DNA from 3 places in the Pantoea sp. SYBGC1 genome. Region 1 is predicted to be linked to each of the others. Evidence: predicted binding sites of a transcription regulator. Region 1 holds the regulator's gene; each other region holds the start of a gene.
What was found. The regulator LexA, encoded in region 1, represses DNA repair genes until DNA is damaged. The targets are predictions, from matches to a motif close to TNCTGTATGTACATACAGNA.

Region 1 (6,983 bases):
AAAACCCGTTCGACACGCTCTGCTATTCCGCTGCGATCCTGATCCTGGTGGTCACGCTGTGGCTGGCAAACAGCAACCGGCTGAAGCGCGAATAGCGTTCCTTATCATCTCTGGCGCTCGCGGCCGTGCCAGCGGCCGTGCTCTGCGGTAAACTAAGGCAACTTTTTTGCCGGAGATCGCCTGATGTCGCACGATGCGCTGCGCCAGTTATATGCCCTGCAGTGGTTACCCGCCTCCTCGCTGCTGCCTGCACCGCTGACCGACTGGCTGATGGAAGAAGATTCCATGACGCGCCGTTTTGAGCAGCACTGCCGGCAGGTTACCGTTCAACCCATCCGTGAAGGCTTTGTCAGCGCGGCGGAAGTGGCAGCAGAAGCGGCTTTTCTGCCGGACGATACGCGCTTCTGGCTGCGTGAAATTGTGCTGTGCGGCGACGGCGAGCCGTGGCTGCTGGGCCGCACCGTAGTGCCCGAGAGTACGCTGCAGGGACCGGAGCAGATGCTGCAGCAGCTTGGTACACGCCCGCTGGGGCGCTATCTTTTTGCCTCTTCAGCGCTGAGCCGCGATTTTATTCATCCTGGCCAGGCCGGCGATTTGTGGGGACGGCGTTCTCGCCTGCGCCTTTCGGAGAAGCCCCTTCTGTTAACTGAACTTTTTTTACCGGCATCGCCGCTTTACCGCGCGCTGCAGCAAGGATGAAACCTGTGCAAAAATCACTACCTGTAAGCAAATGGCAGGCTTACAGCCGCCTGATGCGCATCGACAAACCTATCGGCACGCTGCTGCTGATGTGGCCCACGCTCTGGGCGCTGTGGCTGGCTGGCATGGCGGTACCGCCGCTCCCGGTGCTGATCGTGTTTGTGCTTGGCGTCATCGTTATGCGCGCTGCCGGCTGCGTCATTAATGATTACGCCGATCGCAAAGTGGATGGTCATGTCAAACGCACCGCCGGCCGGCCGCTGGCGAGCGGGGCGGTTTCAGAGAAAGAGGCAAAGCTGCTGTTTGCCGCGCTGGGCCTGCTGGCGTTTATGCTGGTGCTGACCATGAATCGCATGACCATTCTGCTCTCTTTTGGCGGGCTGGCGCTGGCGTGGGTCTACCCCTTTATGAAACGCTATACCCATCTGCCGCAGGTGGTACTTGGCGCAGCCTTTGGCTGGGCGATCCCGATGGGATGGGCTGCAGTAAGTGAGTCCTTACCTTTAGTCTGCTGGCTGGTGTTCTTCGCTAACATCTGCTGGACGGTGGCCTACGATACCCAGTACGCCATGGTGGATCGCGATGACGATCTGAAAATAGGCGTTAAATCTACGGCGATTCTGTTTGGTCGTTTTGACAAGCTGATTATTGGCCTGCTGCAGCTGGCTACGCTGGGGCTGATGGCGCTGGTGGGAAGTATGCTGAATCTGAACGGGGCATTCTACTGGTCACTGCTGGCTGCCGGCGCGCTGTTTGTCTATCAGCAAAGCCTGATCGCCCGCCGCGAACGCGACGCCTGCTTTCAGGCCTTTCTGAACAACAACTACGTCGGACTGGTGCTGTTTGCTGGCGTGCTGCTGAATACGCAGCCGTTTCTGGCGCTGTTCTGAACCGGCAGGGACGCATCATGCGTCCCTGCCTTGCCTTACTCGTGTGCGATCGCACTCTCAATCGTCAGACGCACGTCGCTGGTGACCAGCTCCGCCAGCATCTGCCACATCGCGTGCGTGCGCTCCGCATCGGCATCACCTGAGTCGCTGATATAGCGCTCATCGCGCAGCGTCAGTACCAGCGTGGTAAATACCGCCTTATCAAAGAACTCCGGCGCATTGATACCGTGCAGCACTGACAGACGCTGCGCCAGCGTGCGGCTCTCTTTCTCCAGCGTGCCACGGTTGATCGTGGGTTTGGCACTGAGAATGGCGAAAGTGATCGCAAAGCGCTGCAGCGTTTCGCGAATACCGGCTGCCAGCAGCTGCAGCGAGCGATAGCGCGCGGTGCTCAGCTTAATCTGCCCATCCAGCTGCGTTACCAGCCCCTGTCGCGCCATCTCCGCACACAGCGCACTGAGCAGCGCCGGCAGTTCGGCATTTTCCCAGCGCAGGAACAGTTCACTTTTCAGCATCGGATAGACCAGGCTTACCTGGCGCAAAAGCTCTGCTTCGCTGATTTCGCGGTGCTGCTGCACAATCGCGGCAATCAGCGACGGCATCACCAGCATGTGCTGAATGTTATTCCGGTAGTAGGTCATCAGCACGGCCTGCTCGCGCGGCAGAATAATGATATCGCCAATGCTGTCCTGCTCGGTTTCAAACTTGTTCATGCTCATCGCGTGATCCAGCAGCGCTTCGGCGCTCAGATCGGGCACCGTCGCTTCCGGTGAATAGGGCACGTTGCGCAGCAGCTGAGTGTAGCACTCCAGCTGCTCCGTCAGCTGCTCACGCGTCAGAGAGCGCTGGCGCGACGCCAGCAGCGCGGTCACACACAGATTCATGGCGTTGGCCGCACCCGCTTCGTTAATGCGCACCATCAGGCGGGCAGCGATATCGTTTACCGCTGGCGTCATCCACGCGGGACGCTGCGGATCGATAGGGTCGATCGCCTCGCGCCACTCGGGAATATGCTTGTTCAGGTAGTTAACCAGCGGCAGCGGTTCGCCAAAGTTAACGTAGCCCTGACCGAGATTGCGCAGCTTACGCAGGCCGCGCACCATCTGTACAAAGCCCTCTTTCTCTTTGGCCGCGCCGCGCAGCTCTTTGGCGTAAGTACCCACTTCCATTACGTGCTCATAGCCGATATAGATCGGTACAAACGTAATCGGGCGGCTGCCGCCGCGCAGCAGCGCCTGCAGCGTCATTGAGAGCGTGCCGGTTTTAGGATCGAGCAGGCGGCCAGTACGCGAGCGTCCGCCCTCAACAAAGTACTCAACCGAGTAACCGCGGCTGAACAGCTCGCCCAGATATTCGCGGAATACGGTGGAGTAGAGTTTATTGCCCTTAAAGGTACGGCGAATAAAGAAGGCCCCCAGCCGGCGGAAAATGGGGCCGGCTGGCCAGAAGTTGAGATTGATACCGGCAGCGATGTGCGGCGGCACCAGCCCCTGATGATAAAGCACGTAGGAGAGCAGCAGGTAATCCATATGGCTGCGATGGCAAGGCACATAGACTATTTCATGTCCATCCTGCGCCAGCTGACGCACGCGCTCGCCGCCGTTGACGCTTATGCCCTGATAGAGGCGGCTCCAGAGCCAGCCCATAATGCGGTCGGTAACGCGAATCGCCTCATACGAGAAGTCTGCCGCGATCTCTTCCATCATCTCAACGGCATTTTGCTGCGCTTTTTCATGCGAAATCTTTTTGCTGCGCGCTTCATCTTCAACCGCTTTTTCAATCGCTTTCGACTGCAGCAGCTTGTTGAACAGATCCTGACGGGCGGGCAGGCTGGGTCCTACCGCAGCCAGACGCTGGCGGGCAAAGTGAATACGCGCCACGCGCGCCAGCTTCTGTGCAATCGACTTATCCGTGCCGTGTTCGGTCGCCATCTGGCGCAGCGAGACGGTGGAAGAGAAGCGGACGAAGCTGTCGCGGCCGTGCCAGAGAATGGCGAAAAACTTCTGTACGCCATTCAGTACGCGCAGATGCGGCGTAGGCTCGCCCTGAATTTCACGCCCTGGCGCACGGCCAAACATCACCGCCACCGGCAGCATCTGGACATCCAGCTGCGGGTTATTACGATGCAGATCCAGATAGTCGTGAAACAGTTTCACTGACTCCGGGTTCGCCACGTAGTAAGGAAAGACACGCGGGCCATCATGGATAAACACATGACGCGGCAGCAGCGTGCCGTCAATCTCCAGCGGCGCGAGCGGATCGGGCAGATCAAGCCGCAGACACTGGTTACGCAATGTAAGCAGGTCCGCCTTTGAATCATAAGGCAAAACATACATCACGGGACGGGTGGGATCGATACCGTGCTCCGAAACCGGATCGGTCGGTATGACCTTACTTTTTACCAAAATAGAGAGTGGTAAATTCAATAATTTGTAATAGAGTTTACGCCAACCTGACATAGACAACTTGAAGCCTCTTGTTAGCAAAGCGCGGCAAGCATACCAGAAAGTGCAGCGAAGATCTGTGGCTGTGCCATCGCACGCTGCGCACTCATTGACGCCAAAATTACTCAAGGGTTCCCTATTCATGGCAAATAACGTTACCGGCCTGCTACGTATCATCAAAGCGGCGGGCTACTCCTGGCAGGGCATTCGCGCGGCCTGGCAACATGAAGCGGCCTTTCGTCAGGAGGCCGTTGCAGCGGTGATTGCGGTGGTCGTCGCCTGCTGGCTGGATGTGGACGCAGTGACGCGCGTGCTGCTGATTGGTTCGGTGATACTGGTGGTGGTAGTGGAAATCCTCAACAGCGCGATTGAGGCGGTGGTCGACAGAATCGGCCAGGAGCGTCATCCGCTGGCGGGCCGCGCCAAGGATATGGGTTCTGCCGCCGTGCTGCTGACGATCCTTCTCGCGCTGTTTGTCTGGATCACGCTGCTCTGGCCGCGCGCATATTAAGGCCGCCCGTACCGAGATATCGCTGATTTTTGCCGCAGCTGCGGTTTTCATTTCGCCAATACCTGTATATACTCACAGCGACTGTATAAACAACCAGGGGGCGGGATGAAAGCGTTAACCAGCAGGCAGCAGCAGGTCTATGACCTGATTCGCGACCATATTAATTCAACCGGCATGCCGCCAACGCGTGCTGAAATTGCTTCACAGCTGGGCTTCCGCTCACCCAATGCGGCTGAAGAGCACCTGAAAGCGCTGGCGCGTAAAGGAGTCATTGAGATTGTCTCTGGCGCCTCGCGCGGCATTCGCTTGCTGATGGAAGAAGAGACAAGCGGCGGACTGCCGCTGATCGGGCGTGTCGCTGCCGGCGAGCCGCTGCTGGCTCAGGAGCACATCGAGACCCACTATCAGGTCGATGCTAACCTGTTCAAGCCGAGCGCGGATTTTCTGCTGCGCGTTAGCGGCATGTCGATGAAAGATATCGGAATTATGGATGGCGATCTGCTTGCCGTGCATAAAACCCAGGATGTGCGTAATGGCCAGGTCGTGGTAGCGCGCATTGATGACGAAGTCACCGTAAAACGCTGGAAAAAGCAGGGTGCTATCGTGCATCTGCTGCCGGAAAACAGCGATTTTCAGCCTATCGAAGTGGATACGCGCCAGCAGTCTCTGACCGTTGAAGGTCTGGCTGTCGGTATTGTCCGCACCGGTGAATGGCTGTAATACCTGGTTAGCCCCCCCGCTGCGGTCTGTGCCTGCACAGGCCGCGGTCTGCTATATTACCCCTCTGCTTCCAACCGTGGCGCCGTGCAGCTGCATGAGGCGCGTTGCCCGCAATAACAGGACTGGCTGATGCCGCTGTTTACCTCTTCTGATCGCACGCTCTGGCGCCTGGCGCTGCCCATGATCCTCTCTAATATCAGCGTACCGCTGCTGGGCATTGTGGATACGGCTATCATTGGCCACCTCGACAGCCCGGTTTACCTCGGCGGCGTAGCCGTGGGCGCAACGGCCACCAGCTTTGTCTTTATGCTGCTGCTCTTTTTGCGCATGAGCACCACTGGCCTGACGGCGCAGGCGTTCGGCGCCGGCAATAAGCCAGCGCTGGCGCGCGCGCTGATCCAGCCGATGCTGATTGCGCTGGCGGCAGGCGTGCTGTTCATTGTGCTACGAACGCCGGTCAGCGAGCTGGCAGCCGCGCTGATGGGCGGCAGCGAGGCGGTGCAGCAGCAGGCGCAAACCTTTATCGCTATCCGCTGGCTCAGCGCGCCTGCCACGCTGGCAAACCTGGTGATCCTCGGCTGGCTGCTCGGCGTACAGTATGCGCGCGCGCCGATGGTGCTGCTTATCACCGGCAACGTCGTGAATATCCTGCTCGATCTGCTGTTTGTTCTGCAGTGGCACTGGGGCGTGGCGGGCGCCGCAGCGGCCACCGCCGTCGCGGACTATGTGACGCTGGCCGTGGGGGTTTGGATGGTGGCGCGGGTGCTGGCGCTGCGCGGCATATCATTATCGCTGCTTAAAGCCAGCTGGCGCGGCGACGCCGCGCGCCTGTTCCGGCTTAACCGCGACATCATGCTGCGTTCGCTGCTGCTGCAGCTCTGTTTCGCCTCGCTGACGCTGCTGGGCGCGCGACTCGGCGCTGACGTGGTTGCGGTCAATGCGGTATTGCTGATGTTCCTGACTTTTACCGCCTATGCGCTGGATGGTTTTGCGTATGCGGTGGAAGCCTGCTCCGGTGAGGCGACCGGCGCAGGCGATCGCAGCCGGCTGCGGCTGATTTGGTATGCCGCCTGCCGGCAGGCGGGCATTGTGGCGCTGCTGTTCGCTGTGATTTACGCCCTCTGCGGCCCGGCAATTGTTGCGCTGCTGACCTCAATTGAGTCGCTGCGTGAGGCGGCCGACCGCTATCTTATCTGGCAGGTGATCCTGCCGCTGGCTGGCGTCTGGTGCTATCTGCTGGATGGGATGTTTATCGGAGCCACGCGCGGCCGGGATATGCGCAACAGCATGCTGCTGGCGGCGCTGGGCTATGCGCTGACGCTGCTGACGCTGCCGTGGCTCGGAAATCATGGTTTATGGCTGGCTATTACCGTATTCCTCGCGCTGAGAGGCATTACGCTCGGGCTGATCTGGCGTCATCACTGGCAGCGCGACAGCTGGTTCAGCGTGTGATGTCAGCCGATCGGCCAGCAGCGCACAAAACTGGCAGTTTGTGCTGCAGCGGTTAACCTTAACGTGACAGCACGCAGGTTATACGGCGGTTCAGCCCGCGTCAGGGTGGCCACCGTCTGGCTCAGCAAACCGGGGAGAGATGCGATGAACCGAGATGAAGCGAGTGGCAGCTGGAAACAGTTTAAAGGAAAATGCAAAGAGCAGTGGGGCAAGCTGACCGATGATGACCTGAGCGTGATCGAAGGCAGACGCGACCAGCTGATCGGC
Region 2 (6,983 bases), on a different contig from region 1:
CGCGCCATGACTGTACATCACGCGCCATGCGATAGCCGTTGGTGGTCACCGCGATCTGTCGCAGCGCGGCGTTTTCACGCACGGCAGCGATGATGTCGGTAAAGTCGCGACGCATCGAGGGTTCACCGCCGGTAAGCCGGATTTTCTCCGTTCCCGCAGCGGTAAAGGCGCGGGTCACCCGGCGGATCTCATCCAGCGAGAGAAAGCTTTTGTTGCGGGTACTGCCGGGCTTGTAGCCGTCCGGCAGACAGTAAGTACAACGGAAATTACATACATCCGTGATCGACAGGCGCAAATAGTAGAAGCTGCGCGCCCAGGCATCTGTAAATTGTGGCACCTTAACACCTTTCCAAAGTCGGGAGATGCAGGCATTTCTTTCTGCACCCTGGCAGCATGACGCTGCGGCCAGGCGGCCCTATCATTTGACTTAGGCGCGCAAGGCTTGGGAGTTTGTTGTCATTGAGGACAACGCGGTCTCTGGATGGTAGCGCGCTTTGCGTCAGTCAGCCAGTCACTGCGTGCGTTGTATAATATGATATATAACGATTTTTCGCGGCATTATCGCAGCAGAATAGGCTAAACTGCGCCACATGACGCTGCCTCCCGGCAGCAAAGAATTGGCTTTCAGCGCAGTGGACCGATAAGGAGCAGCATGAATCGAACGCTGGCAGATTTAGATCGCGTGGTGGCACTGGGCGGCGGACACGGTCTGGGCCGCGTCATGTCAGCGCTGGCGCCGCTGGGCTCGCGACTCACCGGTATTGTGACCACCACGGACAATGGCGGTTCCACCGGGCGTATCCGCCGTTCAGAGGGAGGAATCGCCTGGGGAGACATGCGCAACTGTCTTAATCAGCTCATCACCGAGCCCAGCGTCGCTTCCGCGATGTTTGAGTATCGGTTTGCCGGTAACGGCGAACTGGCGGGCCACAATCTTGGCAACCTGATCCTGAAAGCGCTGGATCATCTCAGCGTGCGTCCGCTGGAAGCGATTAATATTATCCGCAATTTGCTCAAGGTTGATGCGTTTCTTATCCCGATGTCGGAGCAGCCGGTCGATCTGGTCGCGCAGGATGCCGAAGGCAACATGGTGTATGGCGAAACCGCGATTGATGAGATGCGTCAGGCGCCTCAGGCGCTGATGCTGCATCCGGCGGTCAATCCTACCCGCGAAGCGCTGGACGCCGTGGCTGAAGCCGATCTGATCCTGATTGGTCCGGGCAGTTTCTACACCAGCCTGATGCCGATTTTGCTGATGGAAGAGATGGCGCGCGCGCTGCGGCGTACGCCCGCTACGATGGTATTTATTGGCAATCTTGGCCGCGAGCTGAGTCCGGCAGCCGCCCGTCTTAGCGTGGCAGATAAGCTGGCCATTATGGAGCAGGCGATTGGTAAGCGGGTTATTGATGCCGTAGTGATTAGCCCGACCGCCGACACGCAGGGTCTGGCGCAGCGCATTATTGTGCAGGAGCCGCTGGAAGCCGAGGATATCCGTTATCGCCACGATCGACAGCTGCTGCGCCTGGCGCTGGAGCACGCCATCCAGGCGCTGTAAGCGCGCCAGGGCCGCATAAATACGCCAGGGCCGCATGAATGCGGCCCCTACGGGGATTTGCGTAGGGGCGCCATTAATGGCGCCCTGGTTGCGTATAAATTTGCGGAATTCGCGTAGGGGCGCCATTTATGGCGCCCTGGTCACGTATAAATCCGGTGGTGAATGGATACGCCAGGGCCGCATAAATGCGGCCCCCACAGAGGTTTGTGTAGGGGCGCCATTTATGGCGCCCTGGTCGCGTATAAAACCCGGTGGTGAATGGATGCGCCAGGGCCGCATGAACACGCCAGGGCCGCATAAATGCGGCCCCTACAGCAGAATGAACGTAGGGGCGCCATTTATGGCGCCCTGGTCACGTATAAATCCGGTGGTGAATGGATGCGCCAGGGCCGCATAAATGCGGCCCCTACAGAGATTTGCGTAGGGGCGCCATTTATGGCGCCCTGGTTGCGTATGAATCCGGTGGTGAATGGATGCGCCAGGGCCGCATAAATGCGGCCTCTACGGAATACGTTTCGTGCGGAATGCGGCACCGATTGATGGTTATGAGGCGGCGATAAACAGTTCGCGCAGCTCATGCAGCCGGTCGCGCAGGCTGGCGGCTTCTTCAAACTCCAGGTTTTGCGCATGCTGCTGCATCTGCGCTTCCAGTTCATGGATTTTCTTCTGCATCGCCTGCGGCGTAAGCGCCAGGTAATCAGCGTCATTCTCTGCCGCCGTGCGCGTGGCGGTTTTGCCCTTGCCGCGCGTTTTCACCACGTTTTTGCCCAGCTCAAGAATATCCGTGATCTTTTTATTCAGCCCCTGCGGCACAATGCCGTGCTCGGTGTTGTAACGCTCCTGCTTCTCGCGACGTCGCTCTGTCTCTTCGATCGCGCGTGCCATAGAGGGCGTAATTTTATCAGCATAAAGAATCGCTTTGCCGTTCACGTTACGCGCTGCACGACCAATCGTCTGGATCAGAGAGCGTTCCGAACGCAGGAAGCCCTCTTTATCGGCGTCGAGAATCGCCACCAGAGAAACCTCCGGCATATCGAGTCCCTCACGCAGCAGGTTAATCCCTACCAGCACGTCAAACTCGCCCAGGCGCAGGTCGCGAATAATCTCCATGCGCTCAACGGTATCGATATCAGAGTGCAGATAGCGCACCTTCTCACCGTGCTCTTCAAGATATTCAGTCAGGTCTTCAGCCATACGCTTGGTCAGCGTCGTCACCAGCACGCGTTCGTTGATCTCCACGCGTTTGCGGATTTCAGAGAGCAAATCATCCACCTGTGTGCCGACCGGGCGCACCTCAAGAATAGGATCGAGCAGACCTGTCGGACGCACTACCTGATCGATCACTTCCGTGCCCGATTTTTCCAGCTCATATTTACCCGGCGTGGCGGAGACATAAATGGTCTGCGGGGCCAGCGCCTCAAACTCTTCAAAACGAAGCGGACGATTGTCCAGCGCGGATGGCAGGCGGAAACCGTACTCCACCAGCGTCTCTTTACGCGCGCGGTCGCCGCGATACATGCCGCCAATCTGCGGAATAGTGACGTGCGACTCATCCACCACCAGCAGACCATCGGCTGGCAGATAGTCAAACAGGGTCGGCGGCGCTTCACCCGGCCCGCGCCCCGAGAGATAGCGGGAGTAGTTCTCAATCCCCGAGCAGTAACCCAGCTCGTTCATCATCTCCAGGTCGAACTGGGTGCGCTGCGTAATGCGCTGCTCTTCCAGCAGCTTATTGTTTTCCAGCAGCACCTTACGGCGCAGGGCCAGCTCATCTTTGATCTCTTCCATCGCCTGCAGGATGCGCTCGCGTGGCGTAACGTAGTGCGTTTTGGGATAGATGGTAAAGCGCGGGATCACTGACTCAATTTGCCCGGTAAGCGGATCAAACAGTGAGAGCCGCTCGACCTCTTCATCAAACAGCTCCACCCGCAGAGCCATATCGTCGGACTCCGCCGGAAAGATATCGATCACCTCCCCGCGCACGCGGAACGTACCGCGCTGAAACGCCTGATCGTTACGCGCATACTGCAGCTCAGCCAGACGCCGCAGAATACTGCGCTGATCGATGATCATACCGCGCGTCAGATGCAGCATCATTTTCAGATAGAGATCGGGATCGCCCAGACCATAAATTGCTGAGACCGACGCCACTACGATGACATCGCGTCGTTCCAGCATCGCTTTGGTGGCAGAGAGGCGCATCTGCTCAATGTGCTCGTTCACCGCCGCATCTTTTTCGATAAAGGTGTCAGAACTCGGCACATAGGCTTCAGGCTGATAGTAGTCATAGTAAGAGACGAAAAATTCTACCGCGTTATCCGGAAAAAACTCTTTCATCTCCCCATAGAGCTGCGCCGCCAGCGTTTTGTTAGGCGCCAGCACCATCGTCGGCCGGTTGAGATCGGCAATCACATTGGCAACGGTAAAAGTTTTGCCCGATCCCGTTACGCCAAGCAGGGTCTGATGCGCAAGGCCATCTTCCAGCCCCTCCTCCAGACGACGGATCGCTTCAGGCTGATCGCCTGAAGGCTTAAAGGCGGAGTTGAGTTTAAAGACTTTGCTCATGATTTCAGAATTCCTGCTGAAGAAAAGGGCTGGCAGGCTGATAATTCTACTCTGCTATGGCGATTTTGCCAGAAAAAAACACTGGATATATTTACAGATAAACGTCACGATGGTCCTGCTGCCCGCGGCGCCGCTTCAGAGGCATTAAAGCGGCAGCTGGCTAAAATATGTCGCGCCAGGTTATCCCCAGGCGAGCCGGGCTTTTAACAATTGTCAAGAGAACGTCATTAAAATGCAGCGGTAAACTTCAGCCGGAATTTTACAGGCTTGCTTTTAGATAACATACTGAATTTAATCAAAATAGACCAAAAGCCCAGTTTCGCAGCATAATGTATCCAGGCCGCGTATTTCCTCGCTTGCGCCCGGTTTTCAGTCGCTAATGCACAAGGTTATCCACAGGAATAGTGGATAAGTGAAGCCAGCCCCGAGCCCGCAGGCTGTGTATAAAAAATCCCGGCCTCTTCTGCGCCAACAAAAAAATTTTTTTTATGATTATTTTTCCAGCACGAGTGGCGCAATTAACTATTCTTTTTTGATTACACAACGCCGCCACGCCTGGGCTGCGCTGTTTTCCTGCACTGACCCGCTGCCTTATTAATGAACAGATGCACCAGAAAAGCTTAGTAATCAGCACCGTCAAAGTGCAGCAGCTTAATTACCCCTTTTCACAGTTAAGATTTCCTGATGTTTAAGGCGCGGTGACGGAGATTTATCAACGCCAGAAACGCGCGATTATCGATCTGGCCCGTTGCTTGCATCTTTTTACCCGCGGCAGAACATTCAGGTTTAACAGGGACGCCCTGATGTCTGATACCACCGCGTTACTTAATCTGTCACTGCATGCCAGACGACACAGAGCGGGTGCATTCAGGCTAACTATCTGTAAGGAGAAGATCAGATGCTGAGTTTACGTTCGGTGAATCAGTTTTATGGCCAGAATCAGATTCTGTGGGATGTCGATCTTGATCTGCCTCCGGGATCCTGCACCGGCGTGCTGGGTAGTCCGGGAATGGGGAAAACCACGCTGGTAAACTGCATTATGGGCCATCTGCCGGTTAACAGCGGCTCCATCTGCTGGCAGGAGGCGGGCTATCCGCCGGAGAACCTGCTGCTGCAGCCCGCCGTGCAGCGGGCGCGGATGGGCATCGGATATGTGCCGCAAAAGCGCCATATCTTTACGCAGATGAGCGTTGAGGACAATCTGCTGATCGCCCTGCTGGCGACTGAAGATGAGCGCAACCGCGCCATTCCGGAGATGGTGTTTGAGCTGTTTCCCGCGCTCTATTCACTGCGCCATCAGCGCAGCGGTGAGCTGCCGGTTAATCTGCAGCAGCAGCTGGCACTGGCGCGCGCGCTGGTGCTGAAACCGCGTCTGCTGATCCTCGATGAGCCTTCCGGTACGATGTCGCCCTGGCTGGAGGAGGAGACGGGCAACCTCATCCGGCGGCTCAACCGGGAGCATGGTCTGACCATCCTGCTGCTGGAGCAGCACGTCTCGTTTATACGCCGCGTCGCCGACTACTTTCTGCTGCTGCACCGCGGACGTAATGTGGCGCAGGGACGCGTTGCGCAGCTGGACGATCTTACCGTGAACAAATGGCTGACGCCGGCCTGATCTCTTAAGGAACTCTTGCCGCTCAGGGCAGCGTCAGGTAGCGTCCGCAGGTCGCCTGCTCCGCTTCCGACGCCAGCCAGGGGATTTCACCCAGAAACGGCGCGTCGATGCGCTGGCGCAGCGACGCAATATATTCACGATGCCGCTTGCCCGGCGGCTGAATATCGTTCGCGATCCAGCCTGCCAGCGGTAAGCCGGCTGCCCTGATCGCCGCGGCGGTCAGCATGGCGTGATTAATACAGCCCAGCTTTACGCCCACCACCAGTATCACCGGCAGCTGCTCTGCGATGACCCAGTCCGCATAGGTCTGCGTCTCAGAAAGCGGCGTAAACCAGCCGCCCGCGCCTTCAACCAGCAGCCATTCAGCCTGCGCTTCGACGCTGCGCAGACCCGCTGAGAGCTGTGCAAAGTCGATCGGCCTGCCCTCTTCCGCGCTCACGATATGCGGTGAGGTCGGCTCCATAAATGCCAGCGGGTTAACCTGTTCATAGCGCAGCGGCACGCTGCTGTAGCGCTGCAGCGCCAGCGCATCGCTGTTGCGCACGCCCTCCGCCGTCATTTCACAGCCCGACGCTACCGGTTTATACCCTGCCGTACGCAGCCCGGCCGCGCTGGCCGCCTGCAGCAGCGCGCCGCTGGCGACTGTTTTTCCCACTTCGGTGTCGGTTCCGGTGATAAACCAGCGTTTCATTTTTGCAAAACTCCATACATCAGGTGATAAGTGAGGCGATAGCCCTGTTCATCCTGCGGCCAGTGCCGCTCAAGCTGCGCCAGCTGCTGACGCGTCAGTACGCTGTTGCTGCGTCCGCCGTGCAGGTGGGTCGCGCCAATTCCCTTCAGCGAGCGCATCGCACTCAGCGCATCCGGAAAGTGCAGCGTAATAATCTGCTGTGTGCTGCGCAGCAACTGCCCACGCGCGGCAGCGGTAATCTCACCGGCCTGAAGAAAGCGGTTGGCGTGACGACGGGAATCTATCGCTGCCCATGCGCAATCCACCTCCGGCAGCGATCCCGCCAGCAGCGTGGAAAAAAGCGCGGTGCCGCCGGGCCGCAGCACGCGATAAAACTGCTGCAGAGCCACGCTCAGATCGCTGCTCCACTGCACCGCCAGGTTGCTCCAGACGCCATCCATGCTGCCGTCCGCCAGCGGCAGCCGGTCGATATCGCCCTGCAGATAATGGTGCGCCGATCGCTGCGCGCGCGCGGCGGTCAGCATCGGCAAGGAGAGATCGAGTGCAGTTACCCGGCG
Region 3 (6,983 bases), on a different contig from region 1:
GGACTCGATTTCGATAATAATATTACCACTACCCTGCAGCCCAATAGCTGGCTGCGGCGCTGGTCGCTGTTTTTTGCGGAGCAGCGTATCGGCTGGCAACTGCAGCTGGCAGCGGAACGCGGTGTAACCTATGGTGACATGAATCAGATTATTGACAGCGTTCAGCAGGCGCTGGCTCATCATCATCCGCAACCTTCGCTGCTGCATGGCGATCTCTGGCCCGCCAACTGTGCAGATAGCAGCAGCGGGCCATGGATTTTCGATCCTGCCTGCTACTGGGGCGACCGCGAGTGCGACCTGGCGATGCTGAGTTATCATCATGAGCTGCCGCGTGAGATCATGCAGGGCTATCACGCAGAGTGGCCGCTGGCCGAGGGATTTTCGCAACGTCAGCCTGTGTATCAGCTCTATTACCTGCTGAACCGCGCGAACGTTTTTTCCGGCCAGTGGCAGGAGGAGGCGCAGTTTGCCGTCAGTCAGCTGCTCAGCGACGACAAACTGGCGCAGGATCGGGCCCGACCGGCCTGATGATTTAAAGCATGCCCAGCAGCGTCAGTAAAAAGTAGCCGGCAACAGCAATAATCACTGGCAGGATATAGAGCGGAAAAATCTGCAGCAGAATAGTGTGGTGCGGGACGCGAATTTTTTCCTCAAGCTGCGCGCGCGTGCGGCCTTCGCTGCCCTTTGCCTGCTCCAGAATCAGCTGATCTTCAATGCCTTCTTTAACATGCCGCGACTGGCGCCACATGCGCGCACCCGATGCCTGTAAAGCCATGCCGATGAAAATCAGCGCATAAACAATCCAGAAACCGATATTTGCCCCGCCGTGAAAATCGGGCACCGGCGAGTTATGCCAGAACGGATTGAGAAACGACGTATTAAATTTAAGCATGTCCACCATGACATGGATAAAATCCAGTAATACGGCATCCAGTCCGGGCTGCTTTACGCTGTGCTGATATAAATAACCGAGCATGGAAACAATTGTCGACAGCAGTGCCGGAATGAAAATGATCCAGCCAGCCACGCGCTTAAGGATGGCGATTTGGCCAGCCTGTTGGTATGTCATGCAGACTTCCCTATACAGATAATTATTTTGCCCTAAGTCTACCTGCAGTCGGCGATTTTTTCCTGAAAAATGCGTTACCTGTCGCGTGCTGGTTTTCACTCTCTGGCGTGATAAGGTGGCGCAAACCGCTAAAAAGGATATTGTCATGCGCTATCGTCGTCCGGTGTACGCCGCTATTTTTGATATGGATGGTTTACTGATTGATTCTGAGCCGCTGTGGGATCAGGCTGAGATGGAGGTGCTGGCAAGCCTTGGCGTTGACGTCAGTCGTCGCGCGGAGCTGCCTGACACGCTTGGCCTGCGCATCGATCAGACCGTACGCATGTGGTATGAGGCACAGCCGTGGCAGGGTGCGACTCAGGCCGACGTCACGGCGCGTATTATCGACCGCACGCTATCGCTGATAGAAGCGCAGCAGCCGCTGCTGCCCGGCGTCAGTCAGGCGCTGCAACTCTGTCAGCAGCAGGGGCTGCGGATTGCGCTCGCTTCCGCTTCGCCGCTGGCCATGCTGGAGCGAGTGCTGGAGATGTTCCGGCTGCGGCCCTTCTTTTCTGCCCTCGCCTCAGCTGAAGCGCTGCCGCTGAGCAAACCTCATCCGCAGGTCTATCTGAATGCGGCAGCGGCGCTTGATATCGACCCGCTTAACTGTGTGGCGCTGGAAGACTCGTTCAACGGCATGATCGCCTGTAAAGCGGCGCGCATGCGTTCTATCGTAGTGCCTGCAGCTGCACATTACGCGGATGCCCGCTGGGCACTGGCAGATGTGCAGCTGCCGAGCCTGACAGAGTTACGCGCAGAGCATCTGTCTGACTGACCGCATAGTGTTTGGCGCTGTCTGATATAGCAGGCAGCCAGCGCGAAAATAATTCACTGTTCGTTACAGCGTCACCGTTCTCATTTACTGGATAAATCCCTATACTGGATGCATTGACAGTTTTGTATCCGGGTTTAATCATGACGGCCGAAGGCCATATAATTTTTGCTATCGCCAGCGCTATTTTTGCCAAGCGCGCTGAGCTGACACCGGTTCTGGCTGCAGCGGACTGGTGGCATCTGGTGCCCGCTACGCTGCTGACCTGCCTGCTGCCGGATATTGACCACCCCCGATCCACGCTGGGTCAGCGTTTTCGCTGGCTCTCCCAGCCCATCGCGCGGGCGTTTGGACATCGCGGCTTTACCCACAGTTTGCTGGCAGTAGCTATCAGCCTGTGGCTGTTTAAAGTGAACGTGCCGGCAGACTGGTTTCTGCCGGCGGATGTCCTGCAGGGACTGACGCTGGGCTACCTGAGCCATATCGTTGCTGACATGCTGACGCCGGCAGGCGTTCCGCTGCTGTGGCCCTGCCGCTGGCGCTTTCGCCTGCCCATTCTCAGAAGCCAGAGCGGTAATCAGCTGGAGCGGATGCTTTGTCTGGGACTGGTGGTTGCAGCACTCTGGTTTCCGGCTGGTATGCCTGCTTTTGGTGCAAACGGCTGGCCGCAGCAGCTGTTTGATACGCTGCAATCCAGCGTAAACCGGCTAATTAACCCGCTAAATGGCTAAAAAGCACGCTATATCAAACGAAAAGTTATAATCCATACTTTTTGGGTATAAGGCTGCACTTCATTGTACTGCTAACATCCCTGACATTCTCTGATAGAAATTTACGTTACGCTATGCCGCCTGCACTTTGCAGGGCGGCATCTTTCTGGAGTTAAGTATGGATTTCCCTCTTATTATTAACATAGTGGTCTTTGCCGCTCTGCTGGTGCTGCTTAACCGCATTGGCAACCAGAGCTGGAGCCTGTCAAAGCGCGTGCTGACCGGCCTGGTGCTGGGCGTGCTGTTTGGCCTGGCGCTTCAGGCGGTTTATGGCGAAAACAGCGCAGTGGTCAAGGATTCGATCGGCTGGTTTAATCTGGTCGGTAACGGCTATGTACAGCTGCTGCAGATGATTGTTATGCCGCTGGTATTCGCCTCAATACTGAGCGCGGTGGCGCGTCTGCATAACGCCTCCTCGCTGGGCAAAATCAGCGTGCTGACCATCGGGGTACTGCTGTTTACCACGGCTATCTCCGCGCTGGTCGGCGTGATGGTGACCGGCCTCTTCCACCTCAGCGCTGAAGGTCTGGTACAGGGTGCGCAGGAGACCGCGCGTCTGAATGCTATTCAGAGCAACTATGCGGGTAAAGTCGCCGATCTCAGCACGCCGCAGCTGCTGCTCTCTTTCATCCCTAAAAACCCGTTTGCCGATCTGGCAGGCGCGAACCCGACCTCCATTATCAGTGTCGTTATCTTTGCTGCTTTCCTCGGCGTCGCTGCGCTGCATCTGCTGCGCGATGATAAAGTGAAAGGTGAACGCGTACTGGCCGCGATTGATACGCTGCAGTCATGGGTGATGAAGCTGGTGCGCCTGATCATGAAGCTGACGCCGTATGGCGTACTGGCGCTGATGACCAAAGTGGTCGCCGGCTCTAACCTGCACGATATCGTTAAGCTGGGCAGCTTTGTACTCGCCTCGTATCTTGGTCTTGCGATTATGTTTGGCGTGCATGCGCTGCTGCTGTCGATCAACGGCATCAATCCGCTGCGCTTCTTCCGTAAGGTATGGCCGGTGATCACCTTCGCTTTCACCAGCCGCTCCAGCGCGGCCAGCATTCCGCTGAATGTGGAAACGCAGACGCGCCGTCTCGGCGTGCCGGAAGCGATTGCCAGCTTTTCCGCCTCCTTCGGTGCCACAATCGGTCAGAACGGCTGTGCCGGACTCTATCCGACAATGCTGGCCGTGATGGTTGCACCTACCGTCGGCATCAACCCGTTTGATCCGGTCTGGATCGCCACGCTGGTCGGGATCGTTACCCTGAGTTCCGCTGGCGTAGCCGGTGTGGGCGGCGGTGCTACCTTTGCTGCGCTGATTGTGCTGCCGGCAATGGGGCTGCCGGTGACGCTGGTCGCGCTGCTGATTTCCATTGAGCCGCTGATTGATATGGGCCGTACCGCGCTCAACGTGAACGGTTCAATGACGGCCGGTTCGCTGACCAGCCGCTGGCTGGGTCAGACCGACAAAAAAATTCTGGAGAGCGATGAGCACGCCGAACTGGCGCATCGCTAAGCGCTGACTTCAGCATGAAAAAGGGCCCGTCTCAGACGGGCCCTTTTTTATTCTGCGAAAAAGCGTTACTGCGCAACCTGCGGATCGGTGTCGTACTCTTTGCAGCTCTGGAAGCCGTAGTTCATCACGCGACCGGTGTCGTTGTAGCTGACAAAATAGGTCTGCAGTTTGCCATCGCGCTCGCCGATAACATAAGTCTGGCAGGTGCCGCGCGCGTGCGCCATGGTCACTTCGGTCGAAGCCGGACCCGCAATCTGACGCACCTGTTCACGCGTCATGCCTTTTTTAACATCTTTTACCACCGGTTTGGTGACATAACTTTCCGCGCGATCGTAAGTGGTACAACCAGACAGAGCAGCCAGCGTCATAGCGGCAGCGATACATCCCAGCACTTTATTCATTTTTTGTTCCTCATACTTTGTCCATGTCCGAATAAGCCTGGAACACAAATTCAGATTTATCAACCCGGTGGCGAAGCTTTTAGGTGCGCTCATCGCAATATATCCGGGGTAAAAAAGCTGTGCTGCGGCGCCCTGCTCCGTATAATCGCGCGGTTAACTTTTTACCCGACTCAGAGGCCCCATGACATCTGCACACCCTAACCGGCTGGTTTACGCTATCACGCTCGGACTCCTGGCGGCGCTCGGACCGCTCTGTATCGACCTCTATCTCCCCGCGCTGCCTGAACTGGCCTACGATCTGCACACGCCGACCTCCACCGCTCAGCTCAGTCTGACCGCCGGCCTGCTGGGCCTCGGGGCGGGACAGCTACTGTTTGGTCCCATGAGCGATAAGTTTGGCCGCATCCGGCCCCTGCTGCTGTCGCTGCTGCTGCTGTTTATTGCCTCTGTCGGCTGCGCGCTGGCAAAAGATATCCATTCGCTACTGATTGCCCGCCTGTTTGAAGGGCTGGCCGGCGCTGGCGGTGCCGTGCTGTCGCGCGCTATCGCCCGGGATATGTATAGCGGACACGAGCTGACACGTTTTTTTGCGCTGCTGATGCTGGTCAACGGCCTTGCACCGGTAGGGGCACCGGTACTGGGCGGCGCGCTGATGACAATCATGAGCTGGCGCGGCATTTTTATCGTGCTGGCGGCGATCGCCATTCTGCTGATTCTGCTGGCGCGCTGGCAGCTGCATGAGACGCTGCCGCCTGCACGCCGTAGCCAGGGCTCGCTTTTTTCCGCCTGGGCGGCGCTGGGCCAGGTCATCACGCATCGACCCTTTATGGGTTTTTGCCTGACGCAGGGCTTTATGATGTCAGGCATGTTTGCGTATATCGGCGCCTCGCCGTTTGTGCTGCAGCAGATCTACGGCCTCTCACCTCAGGCGTTCAGCCTCTGCTTTGCGGCCAACGGGTGCGGCCTGATTATCGCCTCACAGACCAGCGCACGACTCTGCCCGCTCTGGGGCGAATACCGGGTGCTTAAGGGCGGGCTGACGCTGGCATTTATCGCCTCCGCCACGCTGCTGACCGCCGCGCTGAGCGACGCTGCCCTGCCGGTTATTCTGGTGGCGCTGTTTTTCTCTATCGCCAGTAATGGTGTGATAGCCACTACCGCCGCGTCGCTGGCGATGCAGAGTCAGGGACATCGCGCCGGCAGTGCTTCTGCGGTTATCGGCGTCACCATGTTTACGCTGGGCGCCATCAGCGTGCCGGTTAGCGGCGTGGGCGGGACCTCGGTTATCAGCATGAGCGCCACGATTTTCGGCTGCTTTATGCTGGCAATCCTGATGTTTACCCTGCTGGCGCAGCGGCCTGAAAGCGCCTGATTCAGCAGCAAACCGTCTGCGCCGATCGCCGTTTGGCTTGTTGTTTTGCGGCCAAGGCGTTAGCTTTAGCTGATGTTACGCATCATGCCGTCAGGCTTCTGACTTGAGGAGAGGTTCATGTCACTGCAGCAGGAAATTATTCAGGCCCTTGGTGTTAAACCCGTTATCGATCCGCAGCAGGAGATCCGCGTCAGCGTCGATTTCCTGAAAGCGTACCTGAAAGCGCATCCTTTTCTGAAAACGCTGGTGCTGGGCATCAGCGGCGGGCAGGACTCAACGCTGACCGGTAAGCTGGCGCAGACGGCGGTCAGCGAGCTGCGTCATGAGACCGGCGATAAAGAGTACACCTTTATTGCCGTGCGTCTGCCGTACGGTAAACAGGCCGACGAGCAGGATTGTCAGGATGCGCTGGCGTTTATTCAGCCCGATCGTACCCTGGTGGTCAATATCAAAGAGGCGGTGCTGGCGAGCGAGCGCGCACTGCAGGAAGCGGGTATTGCGCTGTCAGATTTTGTCCGCGGTAATGAAAAGGCGCGCGAACGCATGAAGGCACAGTACAGCATCGCCGGCATGACCAAAGGTATCGTGCTGGGCACCGATCACGCGGCGGAAGCGGTGACCGGTTTTTATACCAAGTATGGCGATGGCGGCAGCGACGTGAACCCGATTTTTCGCCTCAATAAAGGCCAGGGGAAACAGCTGCTGAAGGCGCTGGGCTGCCCGGATCACCTCTGGATGAAACATCCCACGGCCGATCTTGAAGACGATCGTCCCGGCCTGCAGGATGAGGTGGCGCTTGGCGTAACCTATCAGCAAATCGATGATTATCTGGAAGGCAAAACCATCGATGCCGAATCGGCGAAAATCATTGAGGGCTGGTACACCAAAACCGAGCATAAACGCCGTATGCCGGTAACGGTGTTTGACGATTACTGGAAAAAGTAGCCCCTCCCTGCGACTCTCTCTCTGCAGAGGGAGAGTCGCGCCTCGCTTGCCACTGGCGATAAAAGCAGCACGCTGATACACTGTATACAAAACCAGTAAGCGGAG

Region 2: a site for LexA is predicted at 4,200-4,219, ahead of uvrB (excinuclease ABC subunit UvrB). Genes of this name have one in related genera too.
Region 3: a site for LexA is predicted at 1,986-2,005, ahead of AC2CF9_RS01450 (metal-dependent hydrolase). Genes of this name have one in related genera too.

What each region holds. Positions count from the first base shown of each region.
Region 1 covers NZ_JBXUNM010000010.1:58,156-65,138, forward strand. The annotation lists gene psiE (phosphate-starvation-inducible protein PsiE) at 1-95, shown strand, start outside; gene ubiC (chorismate lyase) at 184-699, shown strand; gene ubiA (4-hydroxybenzoate octaprenyltransferase) at 696-1,589, shown strand; gene plsB (glycerol-3-phosphate 1-O-acyltransferase PlsB) at 1,625-4,048, opposite strand; gene AC2CF9_RS15220 (diacylglycerol kinase) at 4,176-4,544, shown strand; gene lexA (transcriptional repressor LexA) at 4,650-5,264, shown strand; gene dinF (MATE family efflux transporter DinF) at 5,394-6,716, shown strand; gene AC2CF9_RS15235 (CsbD family protein) at 6,861-6,983, shown strand, end outside.
Region 2 covers NZ_JBXUNM010000003.1:82,487-89,469, forward strand. The annotation lists gene moaA (GTP 3',8-cyclase MoaA) at 1-337, opposite strand, end outside; molybdenum cofactor riboswitch at 326-461, opposite strand; gene AC2CF9_RS07635 (gluconeogenesis factor YvcK family protein) at 653-1,555, shown strand; gene uvrB (excinuclease ABC subunit UvrB) at 2,099-4,120, opposite strand; gene AC2CF9_RS07645 (ABC transporter ATP-binding protein) at 5,019-5,735, shown strand; gene bioD (dethiobiotin synthase) at 5,758-6,426, opposite strand; gene bioC (malonyl-ACP O-methyltransferase BioC) at 6,423-6,983, opposite strand, start outside.
Region 3 covers NZ_JBXUNM010000001.1:296,987-303,969, reverse strand. The annotation lists gene AC2CF9_RS01465 (fructosamine kinase family protein) at 1-528, shown strand, start outside; gene AC2CF9_RS01460 (YniB family protein) at 533-1,069, opposite strand; gene hxpB (hexitol phosphatase HxpB) at 1,215-1,883, shown strand; gene AC2CF9_RS01450 (metal-dependent hydrolase) at 2,024-2,611, shown strand; gene AC2CF9_RS01445 (L-cystine transporter) at 2,769-4,160, shown strand; gene osmE (osmotically-inducible lipoprotein OsmE) at 4,226-4,561, opposite strand; gene AC2CF9_RS01435 (multidrug effflux MFS transporter) at 4,743-5,933, shown strand; gene nadE (ammonia-dependent NAD(+) synthetase) at 6,051-6,878, shown strand.